3 regions of the Marilutibacter alkalisoli genome follow, and region 2 is predicted to be linked to each of the others. Evidence: riboswitches for the same ligand, from Rfam matches in the RefSeq annotation. Region 2 holds a riboswitch; each other region holds the start of a gene.
What was found. A riboswitch is a leader RNA that binds a small molecule or an ion and turns the genes downstream of it on or off. The one in region 2 is predicted to bind cobalamin.
Positions count from the first base shown of each region.

Region 1: linked by a shared signal. The riboswitch ahead of FKV23_RS03160 (ribonucleoside-diphosphate reductase subunit alpha) and the one ahead of btuB (TonB-dependent vitamin B12 receptor) in region 2 are both predicted to bind cobalamin.
Region 3: linked by a shared signal. The riboswitch ahead of btuB (TonB-dependent vitamin B12 receptor) and the one ahead of btuB (TonB-dependent vitamin B12 receptor) in region 2 are both predicted to bind cobalamin.

Region 1 covers NZ_CP041242.1:736,184-744,144, reverse strand. The annotation lists gene FKV23_RS03175 (phosphoglycerate kinase) at 1-369, opposite strand, end outside; gene FKV23_RS03170 (DUF3999 domain-containing protein) at 467-1,951, opposite strand; gene FKV23_RS03165 (DUF2339 domain-containing protein) at 1,948-4,695, opposite strand; cobalamin riboswitch at 4,823-5,134, shown strand; gene FKV23_RS03160 (ribonucleoside-diphosphate reductase subunit alpha) at 5,540-7,876, shown strand.
Region 2 covers NZ_CP041242.1:2,965,760-2,973,720, forward strand. The annotation lists gene FKV23_RS13115 (cobyrinate a,c-diamide synthase) at 1-854, opposite strand, end outside; gene cobO (cob(I)yrinic acid a,c-diamide adenosyltransferase) at 854-1,492, opposite strand; gene FKV23_RS13125 (hypothetical protein) at 1,489-2,091, opposite strand; gene FKV23_RS13130 (hypothetical protein) at 2,139-2,720, opposite strand; gene btuB (TonB-dependent vitamin B12 receptor) at 2,759-4,612, opposite strand; cobalamin riboswitch at 4,722-4,978, opposite strand; gene clpB (ATP-dependent chaperone ClpB) at 5,199-7,787, opposite strand; partial or broken gene otsB (trehalose-phosphatase) at 7,957-7,961, shown strand, end outside.
Region 3 covers NZ_CP041242.1:494,271-502,231, forward strand. The annotation lists gene FKV23_RS02150 (cation-translocating P-type ATPase) at 1-1,189, shown strand, start outside; gene btuB (TonB-dependent vitamin B12 receptor) at 1,262-3,118, opposite strand; cobalamin riboswitch at 3,281-3,529, opposite strand; gene FKV23_RS02160 (TfoX/Sxy family protein) at 3,601-3,966, opposite strand; gene FKV23_RS02165 (GAF domain-containing protein) at 3,963-4,463, opposite strand; gene FKV23_RS02170 (TMEM175 family protein) at 4,542-5,291, shown strand; gene bioD (dethiobiotin synthase) at 5,288-5,983, shown strand; gene FKV23_RS02180 (efflux RND transporter permease subunit) at 6,350-7,961, opposite strand, start outside.

The DNA of each region.
Region 1 (7,961 bases), 1.6 Mb from region 2:
CTCGTCATCGGCCTTCTCGCCGACGTTCATGCGGCAGTTTTCCAGCAGCACCAGCTGACCCGGCGCAACCTCGACACCGTCGACCCAATCGCGCACCAGCGGCACCTCGATGCCGAGCAGTTCGGACAACCGCTTCGCGACCGGCGCAAGCGAATCGGCCTCGCTCCACTGCCCTTCCTTCGGCCGGCCCAGGTGCGAGGTGACCATCACTGCCGCGCCCTTTTCCAATGCCAGCTTCATCGTCGGCAGCGCGGCGAGGATGCGCTGCTCGGAAGTGATCCGGCCATCGCTGATCGGCACGTTGAGGTCTTCGCGAATCAGCACGCGCTGGCCGGCGAGGTCGAGGTCGGTCATGCGGAGGATGGGCATGGACAGCTCCTGGATTAAGGACGCGCAGAATGGAGGCACGCGCAACGCGCGAGCCCGCTATTGTCGCGGCCCGGCCTCCGGATTGAAACCGCAGGGCTCAGGAACTGTTATCGGATGGGCCGGACCCGGCCTCGTCCCCGTGGCCCTCCCGGCTGGCGACCGTGTCGGTTTCCGGAGGCGCAGCCGCGGTCCCTTCCGGAGACTGCGATGGCCCGCGTCCCGGGCGCAGCAGGCTCAATGCGAACCCGGCCACCACCAGGGCACCGAGCACCAGCAGGCTCCAGAGCAGCCAGGACGTCCAATCCCGTACCGGCGCCAGCGCGGCGTCGCCCGCCAGCACCCTCGATGTTCCCAGCCAGGCCGCCGCGGGCTGCCAGTCGTCTCCCTGTTGCGCGCGCAGCGTCTCGACCAGCCGCGGCAACGGTGAGTCCGCGCGACGGGCACGCGTGCTGCCGGCCGCGAGCACGTACGGCGGAGCACCCTGCGCCAGGAACACGACCACCTCCGGGGCGTACCCGAACCGCAGCGCCGGTTCGCCATTGACCGGCCCGTTCGCGCTCAGGCGCCAGTAGCGGTCGCGAAGCACCATGGGCAGTTCGCGTGCGGCGGAGCGACCTCCGTTCCCGGCACCGACCTGGTAGGTCATCCACGGGCCGGTGCGTAGCTGCCAGTCCGCATCGGTCGAGTCGCGGCTTTCCAGCCGCCATTCGACGGCATGGTTGCCAGACAGGGCGACGTCCACCTGCCGGATCGGAAAGCGTCCGTCGAGGGTGTATTCGTGGACCCGCCCGTCCGCCGATGCCGCGCGTGCGGGTGCGCGTTCGACCCATTGCAGGGCGGCCTTGGCCGGGGGCGGAGCGAATATCGCCTTGAGGGCGGTGATCTCGACCACCTGGTCGGGGCGGTCGGGTGTCAGCCGCAGATAGCGCGCACGCTGGTGGTGCGGCAGCAGGCCGAAAAGCTCGATGCGGCGATGCAGGAGGCGCCGCCCTTCGCGCTGGAGATCGATCAGCCGCCCGCGCGCCGCCAGCGACTGCCAGTGATCCAGATCGTCACTGGCCTCGACCCGGTAGCCGAGATCGAGCGCATCGGTTGCGTTCCATTCGAACTCGAGCGCGACCACGGCTTCACGTACCCGGCTCAGGTCGACCAGCAACGCGGTGCCCGCGGCCGGATCCGGCGCGGTGCCGCCACGCACCTCGACCCGGCGCAGGCGACCGTCTTCATCGGCCTCACTGACCAGCTCCCAACGCCGTGCCGCGCCGGGAGCCGGTGCAGGCAGCGTGAACCATGACAGGGCCAGTCGCCGCGGTGACTGCGCCAGCGGCTGCTCCGGTTCGAAGACCGCAGCGGGGACGGACAGGCCTTCGCCATCGAACACCTCCAGGTCGCGCATCCGCGGGTCCTGGATCCGGCGATAGACCGACTCGTCCAGCGTTGCCCGGTAGGCACCGCCATCGTCCCGGGACAGCGTCAGCGGCCATTCCCAGCCGTAGCCTTCCGGTCCTGTCGCCATCGCGATCGATGGCAGCAGCAGCGCGGCCAGGCATGCACGGACCAACAACGACGCAATCGTGTTCATGCGACCTCCCCGGTGTTGTCCGGCCTGGACCCGGGTGACCGTGGCGGTGCGGGTGCGAAGTAACCCACCGCGGTACACAACAGGCCGTAGGCGATGAACGATACGATGCCGAGCAGGTTGCCGAGGTGCTGGCGGTCGATCAGCACCAGCTTCGCCAGCACCACGGCCATCAACACAGCACCCGCCAGCCACAGCGTGCGCTGGCCGCGGCGCGAACCGAATATCCAGCCAAGCACGCCAAGCATGCTCCAGACCACGGTCAACGCCGTCTGCACCAGGCTGCTGGAGAACATCCCCGCACCCCATTCGACGCTTCCCCAGTGATGGGTCGCGCGCAGGGTGATGGCACTGACCAGCACGAACCCGGTCGCCGCCACCGCCGGCATGCGCCAGGTATGCAGGGTGGAGCCGACCGGCGTCGCCCGCATTCCCGCGGCCACCACAACCAGCACGGCAACCTGGAACAGGTCCAGCGGGTTGAGCAGCGGCAGCCACGGCAACGGAGCGCTATTACCCGGGAGCTTCAATCCGGCCAGGAACACGATCGCGAGGAGCAGCAGGAACCCGCACTGCAACGGCGCGCGCCATTGACCGAAGCGCTGCGTCAGCGGCCATGCCACCCAGGCCGGTCGCCACTGCAGGGCGGCCGCGACCGCCAGCCATGGCAGCGCCGCGAGCGCGATGCGCCATCCATCGCCCAGTTGGAGCCGTAGGGCGAGTTCGTGCAGGCCGAGCCCGAGCGCCAGCGGCCACGCGGCCAGCCACGCCGCATGCGCCCATCCCGGCGCCGGTCCTGCCTGCTTGCGCATGCCATGCAGCGCATACCCCCCCAGCACCGCATACAGTGCCCAGGCGAGCGCGCCCAGGCCGGCGAACGGATGCGCATGCGCGGCGTCCTGCGCCAGCGCCAGCGGCAATGCCGCCGCCAGCCCGGCCACCACGGTCCAGGCCAGGGCCGGTGCCGCGATGCGACGCTGGAACAGCGCCGCCAGAGCGGTACTGGCCGCAACACACATCAGGACGACATCGGCACGTTGTTCCGCGGCGATGAAACGGTCGATCTCGTTCAGGCCGTTCCCACACCACCAGGCCAATCCCCACAGGTAGTACGGCATCGACTGCGGGCGCTGGCCGGCGTGCCAGTAACTCCAGGCGCTGGCAAAGCCGGCCAGCGCGATCAACAAGGCACCGGTGAAACCGGCGTTGGCCACGGCCATCGTCGGGGCGGCCCCCGGGTAACCGATCATGAAGCTCGCCGCAGCCGCCAGCTGCAGCAATACGCCCGCGACCTGCGGCAGCCGTCGCTGCTGCCGCAGTCCCAGCCATGCCAGCGCCGCACCCTCAAGCGCGAACACGCTGGCCGTGGCCTGTGCCGAAAGCGCCAGCGGCACCGCCAGCGTCGCGAAGCCGACCGCCAGCACCGCGTAGGGGGCCACCAGCGCGGCGAAGTGCTCGCGACGCCGCAACGCCCACGCCAGCGCGGCATAGATCGCGGCCAGGCCGAGCGCGCAGAACGCCAACGCCATCCGCTGCCCTTCGAGCAGGCCGGCCTGCAGCGAAAACGCCACCAGCGGCATGCCGAAGACCAGGCAACCATCGACCAGGTCGCGATGCCCGGCCGGGCGACGGCGTGCGTACAGGATCGGAATCAGCAGGTAGAACGCGAAGAACAGCAGCAGGAACGGTTCGGTCGAGGCGAAGTCCTCGCTGCGGTAGCGCAGCACGCCCCACAGCGTGCCGATGCCGAAGGTGAACACGAAACCGAGCAGGTTCAGCGCGCGCCACGGTCGCCACCAGGCGATCGCGAAGATCGCCGCGTTGAGCACGGCGTAATAGCCGAACAGCGCGACATGGTTGCCGCCGCCCGTGGAAAGCCACAGCGGTGCAAGGAACCCGGCGAGGATGCCCAGTATCGCCAGCGCGACCGAATTCTGGGCCACGGCCAGCACGCCCGCACCGGCCACCAGCACGATGCTCAGCGCGAACGCGGCGCCCGGTGGCAGCAATGGATACAGCTTGAACGCGGCAAACACGACCAGCAGCAACACGCCGATCGCCCCACCCTGCAGGCTCAGGCCGAAGCTGCGCCGACGTTCGCGCTGGCGCCAGCCGAACACCAGCGCGGCCAGCCCCGCCGCGGCGACGCCGGCCAGGCGCAACTGGATCGGAAAGCTCATCCAGCCCTGATCGCTGGCGTACTTGAGCAATGCCGCGACGCCGGCGAACAACACCAGCATGCCGACCTTGACCGGCACGTTGCCCTCGGTGAACCAGCGCTTCACCGCACGCACGAGCACATCGAGTGGATCGGGACCCGGGCGGACGGGCGCAGGCCCGGCGACAGGTGGCGGGGACGACGCGGCCGCGGGCGCACGCGGCAGCGGCGGCGGCATCGGAGCAGGGGGTGGCGTGGCCGGCGCGGGACGCGCAGGCTGCTCTGGAGCGGCCTGTTCTGGAGCGGCCTGCTCTGAAGCCGCCTGTTCTGGAGCAGCCTGTTCTGGAGCAGGCGACCGCGGAGCCGGGGCTGGCGCGACTGACGGCGGAGCATCGGGCCTCATGGCCGCAGCCTTCGCAAGCGTCGCCCCGGTATCGGACACGGTGCTCCGCGCGGTCCGGAGCGATGCGACCTGGTTCTCGAGGACGGCGACCCTTGACCGCAATCCGGCGATCAGGACCAGCGCCACGACCAGCAACACCGGCACCAGCAGTACCGCCAGCACCAGCAGCACGATCAATCCTTCCATTGCATCCGCCCATCCCGTTCAGCTGCTAGCGAGGCTACACCACCGGCGGGGCGGCGGCATCGGTTTTGTCAAGGTTCTACTCGCTCCACTTTCCACCACATATCGTGTTGACGGATCGGCATTACCCCACTATGTTGAGTCCGTCGGTGCTGCACCGGTCCTCGTGGCCGGCGCAGCTTAAAAGGGAAGTCCGGTGCGGTACCCGCCTTCGAAAGGCGGACCAAAGCCGGCGCTGCCCCGCAGCGGTAGTGGAAACGAAACCCGTCATGGCACTGGGGCACGGCCCTGGGAAGCGGTGGGGAGTAGGCAAAGGTTAAGGAGAGAGTGAAGAGAAGTGAGTGAAGAGTAAAAGGCGGTTCGCCACTCTTTTCTCACTCCTCTTCACTCTTTTCTCGCCCATGTCCAGAGCCCGAAGACCTGCCGACAGCCGCGCGCAGCACACCGCGCGGTGACCGGCCAGGGAGTCTCCGGGGGGAGGCGGTCGGTGTCGCGGCGAAGGTCCGGGGTTCCGGTCCGAATGCCGGTGCCGGGCTCTCCACCGGCACCCTGCCCGTCTCGGGCCGTGCGACACCCCGCTTCCATCCTGCAGATTCCGCGCCCGCGGGGGCGTGGCTGAATCGGCGACCGTCATCGCCGATGCCGTCATGTCCCCGTGCGTCGCCCTCGAGGGAAGGGTGGCGACCCGTGCGCCCTGCACTGGAGCCCCACAATGAACACCGACGCCCCCGAAACAGCGACGACCACCTCCGCGACCGCTGTCGCCGAACCGCCTGCCACCCCACGCTCGGTTGATGGCCCGACCGGCAACGGCTTCGCCCTGACCCCGCCGGCCGCCAACCTGACCATGACGGTGACCAAGCGCAATGGCCGACGCGAACCGGTCGACGTCAACAAGATCGTGCGCGCGGTGACCCGCTGCGCCGAGGACCTGTATTCGGTCGATCCGATGCGGGTGGCCACGCGCACCATCTCCGGCCTCTACGACGGCGCGACCACCCGCGAGCTCGACGAACTGTCGATCCGCACCGCCGCCCTGCTCACCGCCGAGGAACCCGAGTACGGTCGCCTTGCCGCGCGCCTGCTGGCCGGGGTGATCGAGAAAGAAGTCGCCGCGATCGACATCAACGCGTTCTCGCAGTCGGTGCAGCGCGGTCACGAACTGGGCGTGATCAACGACCGCCTGCTTGGCTTCGTGCAGGACAACGCGCGCAAGCTCAACGACGCGATCGACAACTCGCTCAACAACCGCTTCGATTATTTTGGCCTGCGCACGCTCTACGACCGCTACCTGCTGCGTCATCCGACCGCGCGTTCGGTGATCGAGACGCCGCAGCAGTTCTTCCTGCGCGTCGCATGCGCGCTGAGCGAGGACGTCGGCGACGCGCTGGCGCTGTACCGGCGCATGGCCCAGCTCGACTACATCCCGAGTTCGCCGACGCTGTTCAACTCCGGCACCACCCACGAGCAGCTGTCGAGCTGCTTCCTGCTCGACTCGCCCGAGGACTCGCTTGAGAGCATCTACAAGCGCTACATGGACGTGGCCAAGCTGAGCAAGTTCAGCGGCGGCATCGGCCTGAGCTACACCCGCATCCGTTCGCACGGTTCGCTGATCCGTTCGACGAATGGATTGAGCAACGGCATCGTGCCGTGGCTGAAGACGCTCGACGCCTCGGTTGCCGCGGTCAACCAGGGCGGCAAGCGCAAGGGCGCGGCCTGCGTCTACCTCGAACCCTGGCATGCCGACGTCGAGGAGTTCCTGGAACTGCGCGACAACACCGGCGACGAGGCGCGGCGCACCCACAACCTCAACCTCGCCAACTGGATTCCGGACGAGTTCATGCGCCGGGTCGAGGCCGACGGCGAATGGTCGCTGTTCGATCCACACAAGGTGCCGCAGCTGACCGACCTGTGGGGCGATGCTTTCGACACCGCCTACCGCGCCGCCGAAGCGGCCGGACTGGCACAGAAAAAGGTGAAGGCGCGCGAGCTGTACTCACGGATGATGCGCAGCCTGGCGCAGACCGGCAACGGCTGGATGAACTTCAAGGACAAGTCCAACCGCGCCTGCAACCAGACCCTGCGCGAGGGCAACGTGGTGCACCTGTCGAACCTGTGTACCGAGATCCTCGAGGTCACCTCGCAGGACGAAACCGCGGTCTGCAACCTCGGTTCGGTCAACCTGTCGCACCACGTCGAGCTTTTCGAGGAAGGTCCGGTACACGGCAAGGCCGGTCGCTTCGACTTCGAGAAGCTGGCCGAAACCGTGCGCCTGGCCGTGCGCCAGCTCGACCGCGTCATCGACCTCAACTTCTACCCGATCGAGACCGCGCGCCGCGCCAACCTCAGGTGGCGCCCGGTCGGGCTCGGGGTGATGGGCCTGCAGGACGTGTTCTTCAAACTGCGGCTGCCGTTCGATTCCGAGCCGGCACGGGCATTGTCGAAGCAGATCGCCGAGCACATCTATTTCCACGCGCTGTCGGCGTCGAACGAGCTGGCGGTCGAACGCGGCAGACATCCCGGCTTCGACGACACTCGCGCATCAACCGGCGAGCTGCAGTTCGAGGCCTGGGGCGTGGCGCCGTCGGACGCTCTCGGCTGGGACGCCCTGCGCACGCGCATCCGCGAGCACGGCCTGCGCAACTCGCTGCTGATCGCGATTGCGCCGACCGCGACGATCGCCTCGATCGCCGGTTGCTACGAGTGCATCGAGCCGCAGGTGTCGAACCTGTTCAAGCGCGAGACGCTGTCGGGCGACTTCATCGTCGTCAACCGCTACCTGGTCGAGGAGTTGAAGACCCTCGGGATGTGGACACCGGAGCTGCGCGACGCAATCAAGATGTCGGAAGGCTCGATCCAGGGCGTCGACGCGATCCCGGAGTCGCTGCGCGCGGTCTACCGCACCGCCTGGGAACTGCCGATGCGCTCGCTGATCGACATGGCCGCCGAGCGCGGCGCCTTCATCGACCAAAGCCAGTCGCTGAACCTGTTCATCGAGAGCCCGAACATCGGCCAGCTGTCGTCGATGTACATGTACGCGTGGAAGAAGGGGTTGAAGACGACCTATTACCTGCGCTCGCGACCGGCAACGAAGATCGCCAAGTCGACGGTGAGCAACATCGCGCCGGCCGCGGCGGTGGCGTGTTCGCTCGAGAACCCTGAGAGCTGCGAAGCCTGCCAGTAGCCGCCAATCAGAAGCCCCTCTCCCGCCTGCGGGAGAGGGGTTGGGGTGAGGGCCGCCTCGCGCCCTGCCCTCATCCGCCCTACGG
Region 2 (7,961 bases):
GCCGCGTCGCATTCCGGCAACGCATCGCCAGCCACCGGCGAGAAGAACCGCAGCTCGGCCCCGGCCTCGCGCAGCAACTCGAGGTTGGCCGGGTACAGGAAACAGAACCCGGCATCGCGCGCGACCGCAATCCGCCACCCGTCCAGCCGGCGCGGCACCGCCAGCGGAGCCGCCGCCGGAAATGCCAGCGGCGGCGGCAGCGCGGTTTGCGCATGCTCGCCCCAGGCATCGGCCAGCGCGTCCAGGCGTGCATCCAGGTCGTCGAGCTCGCCGGCCGCCACCAGGCCCAGGTGGCGCTCGGGCAGTGCCAGTTCCGCGCGGCGCGGCAGCGCACCCAGCCACGCCAGGTCCGGCGGCAGGCTTTCGCGCAGCAACCGGGCGTGGTGCGCACTGCCGATCCGGTTGGCCGCCACGCCATGCACCTTCAGCCCATCGCGGTACCTCGCCAGCCCGGTCGCCAGCGCACCGAAGGTCTGCGCCATCGCCGAACCATCGATCACCGCCAGCACCGGCAGGCCGAGCGCGATGGCGAGGTCGGCGCTGGACGGCTCGCCATCGAACAGTCCCATCACGCCCTCGACCAGGATCAGGTCGGCCTCGTCCGCGGCGGCGTACAGGCGTGCGCGCACGTCGGCCTCGCCGCACATCCACAGATCGAGCTGCTGCACGGCTGCGCCGCTGGCGCGTTCGAGCACCATCGGGTCGAGGAAATCCGGGCCGGTCTTGAACACCCGCACCCGCCGACCCTGCCGCAGGTGCCAGCGTGCCAGCGCGGCGGTCACGCTGGTCTTGCCCTGCCCCGACGCGGGCGCCGACACCAGCAACGCGGGGCACGAGCGCATGGCGCCGCCCATCAGAGTTCTATCCCGTGCTGGGCCTTGATGCCGGCCTTGAACGCGTGCTTGACCAGGCGCATCTCGGTCACAGTGTCGGCCGCCTCCACCAACGCGTCCGGCGCGCCGCGGCCGGTGACGACCACATGCTGGCGCTGCGGCCGCGCCGCGAGCGCGGACAGCACCGCATCGAGCGGCACGTAGTCCTTGTTGAGCGCGATGTTGAGTTCGTCCAGCAAAACGAAGTCGAACGCCGGATCCGCCAGCATGCGCGCGGCCACGTCCCATGCGGCGCCGGCCGCGGCGATGTCGCGCTCGCGGTCCTGGGTCTCCCAGGTGAAGCCCTCGCCCATCACGTGGTACTCGAGGCGATCGGCAAAGGCATCGCCCATCGTGCGGAAGAACAGATCCTCGCCGGTACTGAAACTGCCCTTGATGAACTGCACCACGCCGCAGCGGAAACCATGCCCGAGCGAACGCGCGAGCATGCCGAAGCCGGATGAGCTCTTGCCCTTGCCGTTGCCGGTGTTGACCACCAGCACACCGCGGTCGATGGTCGCCCGCGCGATCCGGCGGTCGACCAGTTCCTTCTTGCGCCGCGCCCGCTCGCGGTAGTGCTCCTCTTCGGTACGGCCGAGACGCTCGGAACCGCGGCTCACGACACCACCTCCTCCACGCGACGGACCCTCAGGGTCGCGCCACGCCATGCCGCGCGCAAGGCGAAGGCGATGCCGGCATAACCGGCCAGCGTGCCCAGCGAACGCGGATAGTACGTCGGGACGCGGGCGATGAAGCCCTGCCATGTCGGTTCCGGATAGCGTCCGGAAAAGAACCAGTAGCCGCCCTTGGACAGCAGGTAGGCCACGCTGGCGGTCGCGACCAGCACCAGCGCCAGCCGCGGCACCATCCGCCAGTCATCGACATGCAGGTTCCGGTAGACGTGCCCGCCCAGCCACAACGCGGCATAGGCGAAGGCCAGCGCCCAGTACGCCGGCGACAGGCACCAGTCGCTGATCGTGCCGGCCGCGTAGCTGCCCAGATCGAGCGCGGTCGCGAGCACGAAGAACGCCGGCAGCGCCCACATCGGCCGCAGCAGTGCGCCGGCAAGGAAGAACACCGCCCACGACGCGCTCGGCAGGGCATCGACGCTGGCGAAATGCTGGCCGCGGGTGGCGATCATCAACGCCGCGAGCGCGAGCCCGACGAGCCACTGGTCGCGCGTGGACGCCAGTGGCAATGGTTGTGCATGTGCTTGCATCGGTACATCCCTCCTGTCGGATGTCGGATCGGACATGAAGATCCGGATCAGTGCTGGCCGGCGCCCTGCGGGGCCCTGCGACGCATCGCATATGCCACGACCGCGTGCACCGCGAGCGCCACCACGATGTAGGCGAGCGTCGTACGCACGAACAACGGCCCCCACTGCCAGACACGTGCGATGTATTCGGCGAAGTGCGGATCGGCATAGCGCCCGCCGAGCCAGTAGAACGCGCCGTTGGAGATCAGGAACGACAGGCTGGCGGACACCAGGCCGGCCCCGGCCGCGCCCAGCATCGGCAGCCACGCCGGCTGCAGCTGACCGGAATACAGCCGACCGCCGTACCACAGCACCGCATAGGCCGGCAGCAGGAACGCGTAGGACGGCGTCACGCAGAAATCGCTGACCCCGGCGTATTCGATCGAAACCCAGTCGATCGTCACCGCCAGCGCCAACATCGCCACGAACTGCCAGTGACGGCGCAGGTACAGGCCGCCGAGGAAGAACAGCGCCATCGATGCATCCGGCAAATGCAGGGCATCGCCAAAATGGTTGAAGCGCGTGGCGACCATGAACGCCGCGAAGGCGGCGAACAGGCCGAGGTTCATGGATCCGGAGAGCGGTTTCATCGGCAGGCCTCGTCGGGAAGGGAATGGAACCGGGACGCTCAGCGGCCCGGCCGGTAACGGACGCTCAGCAGCCAGTTGCGGCCGGGCTGGTTGTAGAGCGCGGCGGTTTCGTACTGCTTGTCCAGGACGTTGTTGAGCGACAGCCGCAGCTGCCAGTCGTTCGAGAGCGCATAGCCCACGCGCAGGTCGGCCAGGCCGTAGCCACCCATGCGGGTGGTGTTGGACAGGTTGTCGAAACGCTCGCCGACGCCAGTCACCGAGGCCCCGGCGCTGAAGTCGCCGAAACGCCGGTCCAGGTCGATGCGCGCACTGCGCCTGGCCCGGCGCGGCAGCACCTTGCCGGCGTTGCCGGCGCGGTTCTCCGGGTCCAGCCAGCCCAGGCTGCCGCTCAGGTCCCAACCCAGCACGGTGGTGTCGAACGTCGCCTCGACGCCGCGGATGCGGGCGCGGTCGATGTTGTTGGGACCGCCGAAATCGCCGAGGTCGGCGTCGTAGGCGATCATGTCGTCGATGCGGGTGTCGTAGGCGTTCAACGACCACACGCCCCAGCCATGCGCGCCACGCAACCCCAGCTCGACGCTGCGCGACGTTTCCGGCCCGAGTGCCGGATTACCGTAGCCGGGGAAGTACAGCTCATTGAAGGTCGGTGCCTTGAACGCGGTGCCGTAGCTCGCGGTCAGGCGCAGTGCGTCGGTGAAGTCCCAGCCCCACAGCACGCTGCCGGTGGTCTCGCCGCCGAACTGGCTGTCGTCGTCACGGCGCAGGCTGGCCTGCAGCGACTGCGCACCGAACGCCTGCTGCCACTGGCCGAACACGCCGCGGTTGATGCGGCGGTCGACGGCATAGGCGGTGGTACCGTCAATCTCGTCGCGCTGCCAGTCGAAGCCCAGGGTCAGCAGGCCGGCACCGATGCCCAGGTCGGCCTGCAGCCCGCCGACCTTGCGGCGGGTGTCGAAGCGCGAGCTGAACACGCCGTCGAAAAAGTTGTCGCTGAGATCGGCGCTGCCGCCGGCGCTGGCGGTGAACGTCACGCGCTCGTTCGGCGCATGCCGCAGGCGCCCGCCGAGGACCTGCTGCACGCTGTCAGCCTCGCTGGCCGGACCGCCGTCGTACTCGTTGCGGCCCTCGGCACGGAACACGCGCAGCTCGCCGTCCCAGCGCTCGTTGAAGCGGTATCCACCCTGTGCGGTCAGCGACGTGTTGCGGTAACCATCGAGGTCGGGATCGAAATTGCGGGTGCCGCGGTAGGCGTTGATGCCCTCGGTGGTCTCGTGCGCGGCCTGCAGCGAGTACCAGCCGCCGCGCGTGTCGTCGCCGCGGCGTCCGGCCAGGCCGGCGGATGCCCGGCGGGTCTTCTCGCTGCCGATGGCCAGCATGGCGTTGGGCTCGAACGGCCCCTGCGGGCGACGGGTGAAGATCTGCACCACCCCTCCGATCGCTTCGGAACCGTACAGGCTGGAGAACGGGCCGCGCACGATCTCGATGCGCTCGACCTGTTCGACCGGGATGTCCTGCAGCGCCGCGCTGCCGTTGGTGGCGGAGCCGAGCTTGATGCCGTCGACCAGCACCAGCACGTGGTCGGACTCGGTGCCGCGCAGGAACAGCGAGGTCGACTTGCCCGGGCCACCGTTGTTGGCCAGCGAGATGCCGGCACGGCCGCGCAGCAGGTCCGGCACGGACGGCGCCTGCAGGCGCTCGATCTCGGCACGGTCGATCACGGTCACCGCGGCCAGGGTCTGGTCCTGGGTCCTGGCGGTACGGGTAGCGGTGACCACGACCTGGTCGAGGTCGACCGCGGCACCGGTGGCGAACGCCGGGATGGATGGGAAAAGAATCAGGGAAAGCGTCGATGCCAGCGTGGCACGACGAAACACGACTGCATGGCGATGCACGGAAACTCCTTCACCGCGCCTGCCCGCGCGGATGGCATGGAAACGAACAGGCGGAAGGAGGGTGCAAGACGGCACGCGGTGCGTGCAGCCCGTGACATCGCCCACCGCATGTCGGGTCATGCCTGGGGCCGGTCTCCGGGCTTGCGAGCGGAACCGGCGGATCGCCGTGGGCTCCCGGTCCGCGCCTTCCCATGCATCAGGCACAGTGGCTGCGTGCGGACCTTGTCTCGCCTACCGTTGCGGGGGCAGCTCCGGAATTGCCGATCGCGATGCCACATGTCGTGGCCCGCGACCCGGCGCACCGGATTCCCGTTTCAACCACCGTCCCGGACGGGAGCGGCAGTCACCTCAGGCGGGACGGAGTCTAGCAGTTTGCCGCAGCCCTGAGCGGCGCGACGTCATGACATGTGGGCATGTCGCCCTCGTTACCACGGGAGCTAAGGAGCACAAGCCCATGAATTCGCCCCTCTCCCGCACACGGGGTGAAGAGGCACGTTTGCGAGCCACTGGCTCGCGTGCCGATGAACGCCCGAGCGCTATGCGCTATGCGCGAGGGCCGGGGCGCGGGTTGGGGTGAGGGCGCTTTTCAGGCGCCCTTGCGGAACACCAGCACGCCACCCTCGGCATCGGCGGCGATGGTGTCGCCGGCGGTGAACTCGCCGGCCAGGATGCGTTGCGCCAGCGGGTTCTCCAACTGCTGCTGGATCGCGCGCTTGAGCGGCCGCGCGCCGTACACCGGATCGAAGCCCACGTTGCCGAGCAACACCAGCGCGTTGTCGCTCAATTCCAGCTTCAGGCCGCGCTCGGCCAGCCGCTTGTCGAGCCCGGCCAGCTGGATCTTCGCGATTTCGCGGATCTGCGCCTTGTCGAGCGGGTGGAACACCACGATGTCATCCAGCCGGTTGATGAACTCGGGGCGGAAGTGGTTCTGCACCACGCCCATCACCGCCGCCTTCATCTGCGTGTAGCCTTCCGGCGAATCGGTGTCCGACAGCTCCTGGATCATCTGGCTGCCGAGGTTCGAGGTCATCACGATGACCGTGTTGCGGAAGTCGACCGTGCGGCCCTGGCCATCGGTGAGGCGGCCGTCGTCGAGCACCTGCAGCAGGATGTTGAACACGTCCGGGTGCGCCTTCTCGACCTCGTCGAGCAGGATCACGCTGTACGGACGCCGCCGCACCGCCTCGGTCAGGTAACCGCCCTCCTCGTAGCCGACATAGCCCGGGGGCGCGCCGACCAGCCGCGACACCGCGTGCTTCTCCATGAACTCGCTCATGTCGATGCGGACCATCGCGTCGGGCGAATCGAACAGGAACTCGGCCAGTGCCTTGCACAGCTCGGTCTTGCCGACGCCGGTCGGGCCGAGGAACAGGAACGAACCGCTCGGCCGGTTCGGATCGGACAGGCCGGCGCGCGAACGGCGCACCGCGTCGGACACGACCTTGATCGCTTCCTCCTGGCCGACCACACGCGTATGCAGGTGGCCCTCCATCTGCAGCAGCTTCTCGCGCTCGCCTTCGAGCATCTTGCTGACCGGGATGCCGGTCCAGCGCGCGACCACCTCGGCGATCTCCTCGGCGGTGACCTTGTCCTGCAACAGGGTGAAGCCCTGCTGCTCGGCTTCCTGCGCCACCTGCAGCTGCTTCTCCAGTTCCGGCAACGTGCCGTACTGGATCTCGCTCATGCGGCCGAAGTCCTGCTTGCGCTGCGCGGCCTCCAGTTCCAGCTTGGCGGCCTCGATCTGCTCCTTGATCTTCGTCGCGCCCTGCAGGGTCGCCTTCTCCGCCTTCCAGATTTCCTCCAGGTCGTTGAACTCGCGCTCCAGCGTGGCGATCTCGGCTTCGAGGTCGGCCAGGCGCTGCTTCGACGCGTCGTCCTTCTCCTTCTTCAACGCCTCGCGCTGGATCTTGAGCTGGATCAGCCGACGCTCCTTGCGGTCGAGCTCCTCCGGCTTGGAATCGATCTCCATGCGGATGCGCGACGCGGCCTCGTCCATCAGATCGATCGCCTTGTCCGGCAGCTGGCGATCGGCGATGTAGCGGTTGCTCAGCGTGGCCGCGGCGACGATCGCCGGGTCGGTGATCTCGACGCCGTGGTGGACCGCGTACTTCTCCTTCAATCCGCGCAGGATCGCGATCGTGTCCTCCACGCTCGGTTCGCCGACGAACACCTTCTGGAAGCGACGCTCCAGCGCAGCGTCCTTCTCGACGTACTTGCGGTATTCGTCGAGCGTGGTCGCGCCGATGCAATGCAGTTCACCGCGGGCCAGTGCAGGCTTGAGCATGTTGCCAGCGTCCATCGAGCCCTCGGCCTTGCCGGCGCCCACCATCGTGTGCAATTCGTCGATGAACAGGATCACCTGGCCTTCGTTCTTGGCCAGGTCGTTGAGCACGGCCTTGAGCCGTTCCTCGAACTCGCCACGGAACTTGGCGCCGGCGATCAGTGCGCCCATGTCGAGCGAGAGCACGCGCTTGCCGCGCAGGCCCTCGGGCACTTCGCCATTGATGATGCGCTGGGCCAGGCCCTCGACGATCGCGGTCTTGCCCACACCCGGTTCGCCGATCAGCACCGGATTGTTCTTGGTACGGCGCTGCAGCACCTGCACGGTGCGGCGGATCTCCTCGTCGCGGCCGACCACCGGGTCGAGCTTGCCGGACTCCGCGCGCGCGGTCAGGTCGATGCAGTACTTCTCCAGTGCCTGGCGCTGCTCCTCCGCATTCTCAGACTGCACGCTCTCGCCGCCGCGGGCCTTGTCGATCGCCGCCTCCAGCCTGCCCTTGTCCGCGCCGGCGGCCTTGAGCAGCTTGCCGGCCTCGCTGCTTCCCTCGAGCGCGGCGAGCAAAAACAGTTCGGAGGCAATGAAGGCGTCGCCGCGCTGCTGCGCCAGCTTGTCGGTGACGTTGAGCAGGCGCGCCAGGTCGTTGCTGGCGGAAACGTTGCCCTCCTGCCCGCTCACCTTCGGCAGCTTGTCGAGCGCCTCGCCGAGCCGCTCGCGCAGCAGCGGCACGTTGACGCCGGCCTGGGCCAGCAGCGGCCGGGTGCCACCGCCCTGCTGGTCGATCAGCGCGGCCAGCAGGTGCACCGACTCGATCACGTTGTGGTCGCGCCCGACCGCCAGCGACTGCGCGTCGGCGATCGCCTGCTGGAAGCGCGATGTCAGCTTGTCCATCCGCATGGGAATTCTCCGGAATCGTGGCGGCGCCTGCCGCAATGATCTGGAAATGCGGGCCGGCACCGTGGATTCAAGCGTGCCGTCGACACCTCGACGGGACATGGCGCCGACAAATGGCATCGACAGATGGCGTCCACCGGATGCTTACATGGGGGTGGTCACAATCGCGTGCATGAT
Region 3 (7,961 bases), 1.4 Mb from region 2:
CGGTGCCGGCTACCGGGTGATCGCCGTGGCCGAAGGCCGGGTCGCGAACGCACATGAGGACGGGCTGGGCGGACTGTGCCTGCTGGGCTTCGCCGGCCTGATCGATCCATTGCGGCCCGAGGCCCGCGGTGCCGTCCACGCGGCGCAGAGCGCGGGCATCCGCGTGGTCATGGTCACCGGCGACCATCCGCGCACCGCGGCTGCCATTGCCGGCCAGCTCGGACTGGAGCTGACGCCGGATGCCGTCGTGACCGGGGCCGAACTGGCGGCGCTGCCCGTCGAGGGGTTCGATGCGGCAACCAGCCGGGCCAGCGTGTTCGCCCGTACCGAGCCGCTGCAGAAGCTGGCGATCGTCGAATCCCTGCGTCGCGATGGGCACGTGGTCGCGGTCACCGGCGATGGCGTCAACGATGCGCCCGCCCTGCATGCTGCCGACATCGGCGTGGCGATGGGCAAGGCCGGCACTGATGTCGCCCGCGACGCCGCCGATCTGGTCCTGGCCGATGACAACTTCGCCTCGATCGTTTCCGGCATCGAGGAAGGGCGGATCGCCTACGACAACCTGCGCAAGGTGATCGCGCTGGCGATCTCCACCGGCGTGGCCGAGGTCATGATGGTGCTGGTGGCCACGTTGACCGGCCTGCCGCAGCCGCTGACCGCAGTGCAGCTGCTATGGCTGAACCTGGTCACCAACGGCATGCAACACGTCGCGCTTGCATTCGAGAAGGGTGAGGCTGACGTGTTGCAGCGCCGCCCGCGCGCGGCCAATGCCCCGGTGTTCGATCGCCGGATGATCGAGCAAGTGCTGCTGGGCGGGGCGGTGATCGGCTCGATCGGTTACGTGTTCTATTACTTCGCGCTGGCGACCGGAATGGAGCACGTGGCCGCGCAAGGCGCAGTGTTGTGGCTGCTGGTCTGGTGCGAGAACGCACACTGTTTCAACTGCCGCTCCGAGAGCGAATCGGCATTTCGGATCCCGCTGTGGCACAACCCCTTGCTGGTCGCCGCCGTGATCGGCACCCAGCTGCTGCAGATCGCGGTGCTCGCGATTCCGCCGCTGCGCGATCTGCTCTCGCTGCAGGCAATGACCATCGCCGAGGGCCTGCAGCTGGGTGCGCTCGCCCTCATCGTGCTGTTCGCGATGGAGCTCTACAAGATGTTCCGCCGCCGGCATCCGATCAACGGCTGAGGCGCTGCGCCCTGCATCGACGCAGCCGCCTTGCCGCACCCGTGGACGATGGTGTCCGCGGACGCGACCGGTTCACTGCGGCGCGTAGCGCAGGGTCAGGAACCACTCGCGGCCGGGCTGGTTGTACCAGGCCACGGTCTCGTATTTGCGGTCGAACAGGTTGGCGACGCGGGCCTGCAGGGTCCAGTCGGGGTGGAAGGCGTACTCGGCGCGCAGGTCGAAGGTCGCGTAGCCGCCCAGGCGCGTGCTGTTGGCGACATCGTCGTAGCGGCTGCCTTCGGCGACGCCGGTCAGGCCGAGGCGCACGGCACCGAAATCGCGATCGATGTCGATGCGCGCGTTGTGGTCGGCGCGGCGCGGCAGTTTGTTGCCGGCGAAGAAGCCTTCGCGATTCTCGGTGTCGACGAAGCTGGCGCTGGCATTGACGACCCAGCCGGCCAGCTCGGTGTCCATGCCGACCTCGGCACCGCGCATGCGTGCGCTTTCGATGTTGTTGGGCAGGAAGATGCCGGCGTCGTAGGCGATCAGGTTGTCGGCGCGGGTGTCGAATGCGTCGATGCGCCAGTTGATCGCGTCCCCGCGCCGGGCCAGGCCCAGCTCCCAGCTCTTCGATTCTTCCGGCTTCAGGTCGGGGTTGCCGAAGAACGGAAAGTACAGTTCGTTGAAGGTCGGTGCCTTGAACGCGGTGCCGTAACCGGCGGTGATCCGCCAGCCGTCGCCGAAGCCCATCCCCCAGGCCACACTGCCGGTGGTGTGGCCATCGAACTGCTCGTTGTCGTCGCGGCGCAGGCTGGCCTCGAACGAGTGTGCGCCGAACCGTCCTTGGTACTGTACGAAACCGGCGTGGTTGCGGCGCGAGGTCTCGGCATATTCGGTGCTGCCCTCGACGCGGTCGCGCAGCCAGTCGAAGCCGATAGTCAGCATCTGGTCACGGGCGAAGGTGAAGTCGCCCTGCACGGTGGCGCTGTCGCGGTCGGTGTCGAAGCGGCCGGCGGGGTTGCTGTCCTTGTAGTTGTCGGAAGTATCGCTGTTGCGGCCGACGACCAGCTTGAACGCCGCCACGTCCGACGGCTGCCATTGCGCGTTGGCGCCGATCACCTGCTGGGTGATCTTGGACAGGTTCTGGAAGCTGCCGTCGTATTCGTTGCGGCCCTCGGCGCGCAGCGCGTGCACACCGAGCGAGAGGGTCTCGGTGGCGTCGATACCGGCGCGGGCCGACAGTGAGCGGTTGCGGTAGCCATCGTCGTCGGGTTCGTCGGCAAAACAGCCGGCGCCGAAGTCGAACGGATCCGACGGGTCCGGGCCACGGCCGCGGCAGGCGTCGAAGCCTTCGGTATTGGTGTAGGCGGTGTCGAGACCGAACCAGGCATTGCCGCTGCGGCCGCCGAGGCCGGCGGTGCCTTGGGCATAGTCGTGGCTGCCGACCGTCGCACTTCCCCGCATGTGCAGGCCCTCGCGGTCGCGGCGGGTAAAGATCTGGATCACCCCACCGATCGCATCGGCGCCGTACAGGCTGGAACGCGGGCCGCGCACGACCTCGATGCGCTCGATCATCGCCAGCGGCAGGTCCTGGAACGAGACCAGGCCCGAGGTCGGCGAACCGACGCGGATGCCGTCGATGAGCACCAGCACGTGGTCGGACTCGGCGCCGCGCAGGAACAGCGTGCTCAGCTTGCCGGCACCGCCCTGGTTGGCGATGGTGATGCCGGCGCGGCCGCGCAGCAGATCGGGCAGGTCGCGGGCCTGGCTGCGCTCGATCGCCTCGCGGTCGATCACCTCCACCGGCACCAGTGCGTCGTTGACGCTGATCGCGGTGCGATTGGCAGTGACGGTGACCTCGTCGAGGTCGGTCGCATTCTGGGCGCGGGCCGGCGATACGGCGGTAGCCAGCGCGGCGGCAACGGCCAGGGACAGGATCTTTGCGGACATCGGGGGCTCTCTCCATCGCGGGCCTGGCGGCCACGCATTGCGTTCGGGTTACGCGTGGGAGGAGCGAGGCGTCGACGGACGGCAGCATGCCGTCATCGCTGCCGCGATGCCCTCCGCATCGCAATCAGTCATGGGCCTGCCGCGACCGGTGTGCAGTCATCGGCATGGTCCGCCCACGAGGCCGGTCTCCGGACTTGCAGGGCAGGCGGCCGGATGGACGCCCCGGCTTCCGACGCCTTCCCGCGCGCTGCACGGTGGCCCGTGTCGGAAACCTTGCCTGCTTACCGTTGCGGGGGCAGTGCCGGAATGTTGCGCGCCGATCGATTCAGTGGTCGATCGCGGCAGGTCACCGGCTTCCCGTTTCAACCCGGGCCGGTCGGCCCTGGGTCACCTCGAAGCGCGCGTAGTCTACGCCAAAGGCGAGGAGTGAGTGGAGAGGAGTAAGAAGTGAGAGAAAAAGCAGGCTCTCCCCCACTCGCTTCTCACTCCTCTCCACTCTCCACTGCTCCCGGGGGCGGCGGCTCGACCGTATCGGCGGTCATTACCGTCGTGCGCACCGGTGCCGCGGCCGGCTTGTAGCGCGGCGGCGGCAGTTGCTCGATCGCGGCTTCGGCCTCGGCAACCAGTTGTTGCCGCCGAGGTTCGGGCACCTCCTGCCAATGGCAGTCGCACAGCGCGCCCTCGATCGCGTACAGCAGGTTCATGGTCGGCTTGAAGCCGGCACGCTTGATCCGCATGTAGGCCTCCACCGGCCCCGCCGCCTCCAGCTCCTCGCGCGTGTGCAGGCCGACCTGGCGCAGCCACGCCGCGCTCTTGGGGCCGATATTGCGGAGCTTGGGCAGAGTCATGCCGGTGCGTTCCCCGTGGTTTGTTCCATATAGATACGGGCAATGGCTTCCAACCCGGCCTGGTCGTCGGCATCGAAGCGGCCGCGCAACGGACTGTCGAGGTCGAGCACGCCGATCAGGCCGCCATCATTGTCGACCAGCGGCACCACCAGCTCCGAGCGTGAGGCGGCATCGCAGGCGATGTGGCCGGGGAAGGCATCGACATCTTCCACGCGCTGGGTTTCGCGGCTCGCCGCGGCCACTCCGCACACCCCCTTGCCGAGCGGAATGCGTACGCAGGCCGGCAGGCCCTGGAACGGGCCGACCACCAGTTCGTTGCCATCGAAGAAATAGAAGCCGACCCAGTTCAGGTCCGGCAGACTGTTGAACATCAGCGCGGCCAGATTGGCGGCATTGGCGATGCGGTCGTGCTCGCCATGGACCAGGCCGCGGGCCTGCTCGGCGAGTTGGGCATACTGTTCCGGCTTGCTGCCGGTGAGGGCGGTGGCGGCGAACATCCCCGGAGTCTAGCAGTACGCCGCGGCGCGTTCAGGCTTACCATTCGTGCGGTCGAAACCGATCCGGGGGATGAGACCATGGACCTGCACCAACTGCCGGTGGACAACGGGTTCCGCCTGCGTGGAAGCTCGGTGACGCGGGTGGAGACCTTCGTCGACGCGGCCTTTGCCTTTGCCGTGACCCTGCTGGTGGTTTCCTTCGGCGCGATGCCGGAAACCTTCGCCGAACTGTACGAGGCGTTGCGCCGGTTCCCGGCTTTCATTGCCGGGTTCGCGATCCTGGCCCTGTTCTGGCATGCCCATTACCGCTTCTGCCGGCGGCTCGGGCTGGAGAACACCGGGGTTGTCGTGCTGAGCCTGGCGCTGGTCGCGACGGCCCTGTTCTATGTGTACCCGTTGCGGATGGTGATGTCGGCGGCGATGCACTTCATGACTGCGGGCTGGGCGCCGAGCGAGTTCCGGGTGGAGAGTTTTGCCGAGTTCCGCCTGATCTTCGTGATCTACGGCGTGGGCTTTGCGACGCTTGCGATGTTGGTTGTGATACTCAACCGGCATGGCCTGCGGAAAGCTTCTGAATTGGGCCTGGATGCCGCCGAACGACTGATCCTGCGCTCGGAAGTGGTGGTGCATGCGGTCTACATCGGCTGCGCTGTGCTGTCGATGGTGCTTGCCCTGCTGCTGCCGGAAGGTCAGGGCTGGTGGCTGGCGCTGCCGGGGTTGGCTTACGGACTGATGGCAGTGATCCTGCCGGCTTATGGCTACCGCGTTGGGCGGCGGGTAGATGCCCGCCTCGCCGAGCGCGACGCATCGGAGAAGGGAGCTTCATGATCGAAGGCGTTTATGTCACCGGCACCGATACCGGTATCGGCAAGTCCGTGGCCAGCGCCTGCCTGTTGCACGCGCTGCGCGCGCGCGGTCTGCGCGCGGTCGGGATGAAGCCGCTGGCCAGCGGCTGCGAGCGGACCGTTGACGGCTGGCGCAACGAGGATGCGTTGCTGCTTCAGGCAGCCAGCGATCCGGTTCCGGGCTATGACGACGTCAACCCGTTCGCGCTGCCCGAACCGCTGGCGCCGGAATTGGCCGCGCGTGCGGCCGGGGTCGAGGTCGCACTGGATCCGATCGCTGCCGCCTTCGGGCGTCTGTCCCGAAGTGCGGATCACGTGGTGGTCGAGGGTGTCGGCGGCTGGGCCGCGCCGCTGTCGGCGACGTTGGACCAGGTCGACCTGGTGCGCGCGCTGGACCTGCCGGTGGTGCTGGTGGTCGGCCTGCGGCTGGGCTGTATCAATCATGCCCGACTCACCGCGCGCGCGATCGAGGCCGATGGCCTGCGCCTGGCCGGCTGGATCGCCAACGGCATCGACCCGGAAATGGCGCGGGCCGACGACAACTTCGCGTTGCTGCAGAGTCGCCTGCAAGCGCCGTGTCTCGGGCGCCTGCCGCACCTCGACGACCTGCGAATTCTGGCCGAAAAGACGCTGGCCGAGGTGCCGCTGGACGTGTCGGCGCTGCTGGATCGATAACCGATAACGGTAGCCCGGGCAAGGCGGAGCCGCACCCGGGACGTGTGTGCCCGAATCCCGGGTGCGGCTTTGCCTTACCCGGGCTACGGAGGCTGGAATGCGAAGCCGGCCCTTCCCGGGATTCCGCTTCTGGGGCCACCAGTCATGTCCGAACGCCGGGAGTGAAGGCCCTTGGGTGCGAAATCAAGGAGGAGGCGCCGGCCTTGGCCGGTGCCGGGGGACATTCGCATCCAAGGGCCTTCGCTCCCGGCGCCCCGGTCATCCAGCAGGTCCGGCGCTTTCCCCTCGACTGGGCGAAGAACCAAAAAAAGCGGACGCATTGCTGCGTCCGCCTTCGTCGTGTTGCCTGTCCGGGCTACGGAATCGTTACGTCACCGGTTCCGGAATCGCTTCGATCTCGTCCCCGTGCCGCTGCGCCGAATGGTCCTGGGCCAGGTACAGGTAGAACGCCGGCAGCACGAACAGGGTGAACAGCGTGCCGATGGTCATGCCGGAGGCGATCACCATACCCATCGAGAAGCGCGAGGCAGCGCCCGGGCCCTTGGCGAGCAGCAGCGGGAACATCGCGAACACCAGCGCGGCGGTGGTCATCAGCACCGGGCGCAGGCGGATCCCGGTGGCCTGCTCGATCGCCTCGCGCTTGCTCAGGCCCTGCTCGATCTGCAGCTTGTTGGCGAACTCCACGATCAGGATGCCGTGCTTGGAGATCACGCCCACCAGCGTCACCAGGCCGACCTGGGTGTAGATGTTGATGCTCATGCCCGGGAATGCCTCGATTCCGGAGAAACCGAGGATGTTCGACAGCAGCGCCAGCACGTTGAGCGTCAGCAATGCGCCGCAGATCGCCATCGGCACGGTCAACAGCATGATCAGCGCATCGCGGAAACTCTCGAACTGCGCCGACAGCACCAGATAGATGATGATCAGCGCCAGCCCCATCGTCACCAGCATCGCCGAGCCTTCCTGCTTGAACTGGCGCGACTCGCCGGCGTAGTCGACGCTGTAGCCTTGCGGCAATACTTCGTTGGCGGCTTTCTCCAGGATCGCCAGCGCCTCGCCCTTGCTCACGCCCGGGCGCGGGGCGAAGGTGATCGCCACCGCGTTGAGCTGCTGGAAGCGCTTGAGCGACTGCGGCTGCGTGCTCTCCTTCAGTGTCACCACGGTCGACAGCGGGATCAGCTCACCATCGCGGGTGCGGGTGTAGTAGTTCTCCAGATCGCTGGCATTGAGGCGGTCGCTGCGCTGCACCTGCGGGATCACCCGGTACGAGCGGTTCTGCATCGCGAAGCGGTTGGTGTAGCCGCCCGACAGCAACGCCGCCATGTCGGCCGCGAGCGTGCGCATGTCGATGCCGAGCGAGGCCGCCTTGTCGCGGTCGATGTCCACCTCGATCCGCGGCTTGTCGATCTTCAGGTCCTTGTCGAGGAAGATGAAGCGCTTGCTCTCCATCGCCCGCTGCAGGATCGCGTCGGCCAGTTCCGACAACTGGCTGAGGTCGCCGACGCCGCCGATCACGAATTCGCCACCGCCGTCACCGCCCGCGCTGGGCAGCGAGGGTGGCACCATCGCGAATACGTTCAGGCCGGTGACCTCGCTGATCTGCGGCTGCAGGCTCTGCTGCAGCACCTGGTTGGTCGAGCGCGAGCGCTCGCTCCAGGGCTTGAGCACGAAGCCGGCCATCGCCGACGGGCTGGCGCCGCCGCCGCCGCTGCCGAAGCCGCCGTTGAACAGGAAGTAATTGTCGACCTCCGGCACGGTCTTGGAGATCGCGGTGATCTCCTCGGTGTAGCGCTCCACGTAGTCGAGGGTGGCGTATGGGTCCGCCATCGCGATCGAGAAAATGAAGCCCTCGTCCTCGACCGGCGCCGGTTCCTTCGGTGCGGTGGCGTAGAGGAACCCGCACGACACCAATACGATGGCGCCGAACACGGCGATCACCGACTTGGTTTCCAGTGCGCCATGCAGCTTGCGCTGGTAG